Methylococcus capsulatus: one gene and its partner. The protein of the gene in region 1 purifies or fractionates together with the protein of each later gene. This does not show direct contact. Links are inferred from orthologs where the notes say so. Each region holds a gene or a part of one and is shown in the gene's direction. Other genes may lie near its edges.

Region 1 (3,141 bases):
CGGTACGCCCCTCTTGCGCTGGCAAAGGAAACCGGACGGCACGGAATTCACGGTGGCCGCCATTCCCATCGGCGGCTATGTTCGCATGGTCGACGAGCGGGAAGGGCCGGTTGCTCCGGCCGATCTGCCTTACGCTTTCAACCGGCAGCGCCTCCCGGTCCGGTTCGCCATCGTTGCCGCGGGGCCGGTTTTCAATTTCCTTCTGGCCATTCTGCTGTACTGGGGCGTGTTCATGGTCGGCGAGACCGGCATACGGCCGGTGCTCGGGCCGGTGGAAGCTGGCACCTTCGCCGCCGAGGCGGGATTCGAGCCGGAGGACGAGATCATCGCCGTGGACGGCGATCCGACGCCGACCTGGGGTCTCGCCGTCGGGCGGATTTTCGAGCGGGTGATGGACGAGAGGGTCGTGGAGGTGGAGGTGAGGACCGGCGGGGGTGGACAGGCGCTCCGTAGGCTCAGCGTCCCGGCGCATGTCCTCGATGCGCCGGAAGTCCTGGGGGAGCGGCTCGGTCTGCAACCCTGGGAGCCCGAACTGCCGCCAGTGGTTGAACGGACCGAGCCCGGCAGTCCGGCGGAGCGCGCCGGTCTGAAATCCGGCGACCTCTTGCTTTCGGCGGACGGTGAGACCCTGCGCAGCTGGCGTCAGTGGGTCGACGTCGTGCGTGCGCATCCCGGCCAGAACATCAGCGTGGTGGTCGAGCGCGACGGCGTACACGTTTCCCTGGAGATTCGGCCGGACGCCATCAACGGCCCGAAGGGTCCGGTCGGGAGAATAGGTGCGGCGGCCCGGATCCCGGATTCGGTGCGGGCCGCGATGGAAGTGGAGTATCGGCTGGGTGTGCTGCCGGCCCTGATGGCGGCGGTGGAGCGCACCAGCGATTACGCCTGGCTCTCGCTCAAGATGATCGGGCGCATGCTCATCGGCAAGGCGACCGTGGAAAACCTAAGCGGCCCCATCAGCATCGCCCAGTATGCCGGGCAGTCCGCCAAGGCGGGCCTCGCGCAGTTCGTCAAGTTCCTGGCCTTGATCAGCGTCAGCCTCGGCGTACTCAATCTGCTGCCGGTTCCGGTGCTGGACGGCGGCCATCTGATGTTCTATCTGATCGAAGCGGTGAAAGGCGGTCCGCTCTCCGAAAGGACCCAGATGCTGGCGCAGCAGGTCGGGCTTTTCATCCTGATCGCGTTGATGGCGCTGGCTTTCATGCTCGACATCGAACGCTTGTTCTCCTAAGCTCCCCATTCCTTCCCATCCCGAGGTATTCCCTGATGAAACCAGCGTTCCGTTCCGTGCTGTCCGTGGTCGCGCTCCTGGCCGTGCCCGTCGCATCCGTCATGGCGGATACCAAAGCCGTGGAGGACGCGATCGGGCAGGCATTGCCCGGGGTGAAGCCCGATTCCATCAAACCGTCGCCGCTGGTCGGCATTTCCGAGGTCATCGTCGGTCCCAAGCTGTTCTATGTGTCCGACGACGGCAAATACCTTTTCCAGGGCTCGCTGATCGATCTCAAGAACCGGGAAGACCTGACCGAACCCAAACTCGCCACGGCGCGGATCGGGGCGCTGGAAAAGCTGGGCGAAAAGAACATGATCGTGTTCAAGCCGAAGATCGGCAAGTACGTAGCCTACGTGTTCACCGACATCGATTGCGGCTACTGCCGCAAACTCCATTCGGAGATGGACAGCTATCTCAAGGAAGGCATCGAGATCCGTTACCTGTTCTTCCCGCGGGCGGGGGAAGGCTCGGAGTCCTGGGACAAGGCGGTCAGTGTTTGGTGTTCCAAGGACCGCAATGCGGCTTTGACCAAAGCCAAGAAGGGCGAGAAAGTGGAAGAAAAATCCTGCGATAATCCCGTGCAGGAGCAGATGGCGCTGGGAACGGCCATCGGTGCCCAGGGCACGCCGATGATCGTCACCGGTGGCGGCAACGTGTTGCCGGGCTACGTTCCGGCCGAGCAGCTTGCCCGCATGCTCAAGCATGAAAAGGACGAGGGCGGCAGGCAGGCGAGGACGCCCTGAGCCTCTGCCCCGACGGGACGGGGATACGTCCGCCGCCGGTCCGTTCTCACAGCGACTGCTTCAACTCGAACAGCAGATTCAGGGCCTCGCGCGGGCTCAGGCCATCGACGTCCAGGGACTCGAGCCGTTGCACCACCGGGTGCGGCTCCGGGGGCAGGAACAAATCGAGCTGGGCCACCGGCGCTGCTTGCTGATGGGCCGAACGCGCCTGCCGTTCGAGCTGCTCCAGTTTCCGCCGCGCATTGTCGATCACCGTCTGCGGAACCCCCGCCAGCGCGGCTACCTGCAGCCCATAGCTCTGGCTCGCCGGCCCTTCCCGGACCGTATGCAGGAACACCACCTTGTCGCCGTGCTCCACGGCGTCCAGGTGTACGTTGCCGACGCCCTCGCATTCCTCGGCCAATGCCGTCAGTTCGAAATAATGGGTGGCGAACAGCGTGTAGGCGCGGGTTTCCCGCGCGAGGTGCTCGGCACAGGCCCAGGCCAGCGAAAGCCCGTCGAAGGTGCTGGTGCCCCGGCCGATTTCGTCCATCAGAACCAGGCTTTCCGCCGTGGCGTTGTGCAGGATGTTGGCGGTCTCGGTCATTTCCACCATGAAGGTGGAACGGCCACCGGCCAGGTCGTCGGAAGCACCGATACGGGTGTAGATGCGGTCGATCGGGCCGATTTCGGCTTCCGCCGCCGGGACATGGCTCCCGATGTGAGCCATCAGCACGATGATCGCGGCCTGCCGCATGTAGGTCGATTTGCCGCCCATGTTTGGGCCGGTGATGACCAGCATGCGCCGGTCCGGACCGAATGCCAGGTCATTGGGCACGAACGGTGTGCCGCCGACCTGCTCGACCACGGGATGGCGTCCACCGACGATGCGGATGCCCGGGGCGTCCGCCAGTCGCGGCGCCACCCAGTTCAGCCGCTCGGCGCGCTCCGCCAGAGTCGCCAACACGTCCAGTTCGGCCAGCCCCGCCGCGCAGTCTTGCAGCGCGGGCAGCCAGGTCGCAAGCGTTTCCAGTAATTCCTCGTAGAGGGCTTTTTCGCAGGAGAGCGCTTTTTCGCGGGCGCTCAACACTTTGTCCTCGAAGGCTTTCAACTCCAGTGTGACGTAGCGCTCGGCGTTTTTCAGCG
Region 2 (3,037 bases), 1.0 Mb from region 1 along the record:
GGCGCGATCCCCGACTCGACGAACCAGGCGTCGCCGTAGTCGCGATGAGCGTCGACCGGCCGCCGGACGAAACGGTCTTCCCCGGTCTGCAGGTACACCCAGGTCCGGCCCTCGTGCCAGATCTGCGCCGAGCGGGGGATGACGACACCGCTCAGCTTTTCGCCGGATGTCGGTATCCATGCCTCGATGCGCATGCCAGTGCGCAGCTTGCGGGCATCGGTGTGGAAGAACCAGGTTTCCCCCTGCACGATGTCGTCGGTCCGCGGGGCCGCCGAGACCAGTTCGGCGGGCTGCGCCGCCTGCCGGTCACCCTCACGCGCCACCATGATGCGGGAGGCGCCCGCAGGCAGGGCCTGGTCGTAGTGCAAGGTGACCAGGATCAAAACCCGGCGCCGTTGCAGCAGGTCGTCGAACAAACGGGAGTCCCCGGCCACGGCGGCCTTGAACAGCTCGGCGCCCCAAGCCTGTAGACCTTCCTCCTGCAATTCCCGGACATGCTGGCGCGCCGTCACGGCCCGCGCTTCGTCGGCGGCGAGTTGGGATTCCGCATGGATCAGTTCGCGGGTGGCGACGATGGCTTCGCTGTGCAGGCTGGCGAGCCGGTCACGGTTCTTGCGGGCGAGCCGCAGCGCGGCATCGGTGATCTTGGCCTCGGCCTGGGCAGCGCGGTAGCGCGAGCGCAGCTCGAGCAGCGGCTGGATGTCCACGATCCGGCCCAGTGACCTTGTTTCGGGCTGGTACTCGACGGCCTCCAGGATGCACGTTTCGATGCCGGCGAGTCGCTGCCGTGCGGGTTCGAGCACGACCCCGGTTTGCTGCACCGGCATGTCGAAAGCAGTCCCGGCCTCGTCGCCTGCACGCGCCGCCGCGGAAAAGACACAACAGAGCAGGACGGCCGCGCGCAGGGAGCAGGGCGGCGTCACGCGGGAAGGTGGCATCGGGAAGGAGCGGACGTTTACTCGAAAAGGACCAGCAGACGGTCGGTGGCGAAGGACGGGGGGAACCGGCCGCCATCGGCCGCGACAACGAAAACCTGTCTGGATCCGAGGAAAAAGACTATTATGGCGACTCCAATCTCAGCAGGTGTTCCCATGCAAATCTCCCCCCACAAGGTTGTTCTCATCCACTATACCCTAACCAACGACGAGGGAGACGTCCTCGATAGTTCCAGCGCGGACGAACCGCTGGCTTACATCCACGGTTTGGGCAACATCATTTCCGGCCTCGAAGAGGCGCTGACCGGCCGGGTCGTCGGCGACAGTTTCAAAGTCACCATTCCCCCGGAAGAGGCTTATGGCCTGCACGACGACAACCTGGTTCAGGCGGTGCCGCGGCACGCCTTCGAGGGCGTCGACGAAATCCTGCCTGGCATGCAGTTCCATGCCGAATCCAACGAAGGCATGCAGATCGTGACCGTGCTGGAAGTGCTGGAAGACGAGGTGGTGCTGGACGGCAACCATCCCATGGCCGGCATGACCCTGCATTTCGACGTCGAAGTCGCCGGCATCCGCGACGCCACGCCCGAAGAGCTCGAACACGGCCATGTCCATGGCCCCGGCGGTCATCACCACTGATTTGGCAAGGCTGGCGGCCCCGCAGTGAGCGGGGCCGCGCGAGGTTCTCAGTCGGCCAGGCGGGCCCACAGATCGTGCTCGTCCGCGTCCTCGAAGGTCGCGTTCACGAATTCGCCGACCTCAATGCGGGTGGCGCCATCGATGAACACCTGCCCGTCGATGTCCGGGGCATCGGACCGGGTGCGGGCGACCGCGCCCTCGTCCACCACTTCGTCCACCAGCACCGTCTCGGTCCGTCCGATTCTCGCCCGTAGCCGCGCCGCACTGATGCGTTCCTGTACCTCCATGAAACGGGCATGGCGCTCGGCTTTCACCTCGTCCGGCACCGGATCGGGCAGGGCGTTGGCCGCAGCGCCTTTCACCGGCGAGTATTCGAAGCAGCCAACCCGGTCGAGCTGGGCTTCCTCCAGGAAATCGAGCAGTTCGCGGAACTCGTCTTCAGTCTCGCCCGGGAAGCCGACGATGAAGGTGCTGCGCAAGGTGAGTTCCGGGCAGACCTCACGCCAACGGCGGATGGCGGCGAGGGTGTTTTCCGCCGCCGCCGGCCGTTTCATCGCTTTAAGGACCCGCGCACTGGCGTGCTGAAACGGGATGTCCAGGTAGGGCAGGAGTCGTCCTTCCGCCATCAGTGGGATTACTTCGTCCACGTGCGGATATGGATAAACGTAGTGCAGCCGGACCCAGACACCCAAATCGCCCAGCGCCCGTACCAGTTCCTGGAAGCGTGTGCGCAGCGGCCGTCCGCCCCAGAAACCGGTGCGGTAGCCCAGGTCCGCTCCGTAGGCGCTGGTGTCCTGTGATACCACCAGGATTTCCTTCACGCCGGCGGCGACCAGCCGCTCGGCTTCGGTCATGACCTCGCCGATGGGCCGGCTCACCAGATCTCCACGCAGCGCGGGGATGATGCAGAAGCTGCAGCGGTGATTGCAGCCTTCCGAGATCTTGAGATAGGCGTAATGGCGCGGCGTCAGCCGGACGCCTTGTGGCGGTACCAGGTCCATGAAGGGATCGTGCAGCGGCGGAAGGTGTTCGTGCACCACGTTCATGACTTCTTCATAGGCATGGGCGCCGGTCACCTGCAAGACCGCGGGGTGGCGTGCCTGGATTTCCTCTGGCCGTTCACCGAGACAGCCGGTGACGATCACCTTGCCGTTTTCCGCCAGCGCCTCGCCGATCGCCTCCAGCGATTCCTCGACCGCGGCGTCGATGAAGCCGCAGGTGTTCACCACCACCAGGTCGGCGTCCTGATACGTCGGCACGATGCCATAGCCTTCGGCGCGCAATTGGGTGAGGATGCGCTCGCTGTCCACCAGGGCCTTGGGACAGCCAAGGCTGACGAAGCCGATTCGGGGAGTTTTCATGTCGGGATAGATTTGGCCGCTCGATGCGGCGGGTTTGAAGTTTGGGAAGAACGACCCCTCATTTTAACGGCTGCTGCACCCGGAACTCTATGCTGGCATGCC

Evidence for each region.
Region 2: the proteins of N4J17_RS00805 (region 1) and N4J17_RS05970 purify together in Escherichia coli (affinity purification with mass spectrometry, with the first as the bait; 2 studies listed by BioGRID). This does not show direct contact. The link is inferred for Methylococcus capsulatus from one-to-one orthologs.

The regions. Positions count from the first base shown.
Region 1 is NZ_CP104311.1:187,445-190,585, reverse strand. The notes cover bases 316-3,141. They hold N4J17_RS00805 (DsbC family protein), read left to right. Parts: upstream 316-1,266; coding sequence 1,267-2,016; downstream 2,017-3,141. Other genes in these bases: mutS (DNA mismatch repair protein MutS), read right to left, coding at 2,063-3,141; rseP (RIP metalloprotease RseP), read left to right, coding at 316-1,231. In the rest of the region: more of rseP, read left to right, coding at 1-315. UniProt on the Escherichia coli protein: Acts as a disulfide isomerase, interacting with incorrectly folded proteins to correct non-native disulfide bonds.
Region 2 is NZ_CP104311.1:1,216,703-1,219,739, forward strand. The notes cover bases 111-2,832. They hold N4J17_RS05970 (FKBP-type peptidyl-prolyl cis-trans isomerase), read left to right. Parts: upstream 111-1,091; coding sequence 1,092-1,574; downstream 1,575-2,832. Other genes in these bases: N4J17_RS05965 (efflux RND transporter periplasmic adaptor subunit), read right to left, coding at 111-923; rimO (30S ribosomal protein S12 methylthiotransferase RimO), read right to left, coding at 1,622-2,832. In the rest of the region: more of N4J17_RS05965, read right to left, coding at 1-110; more of rimO, read right to left, coding at 2,833-2,935. UniProt on the Escherichia coli protein: Folding helper with both chaperone and peptidyl-prolyl cis-trans isomerase (PPIase) activities. Chaperone activity prevents aggregation of unfolded or partially folded proteins and promotes their correct folding.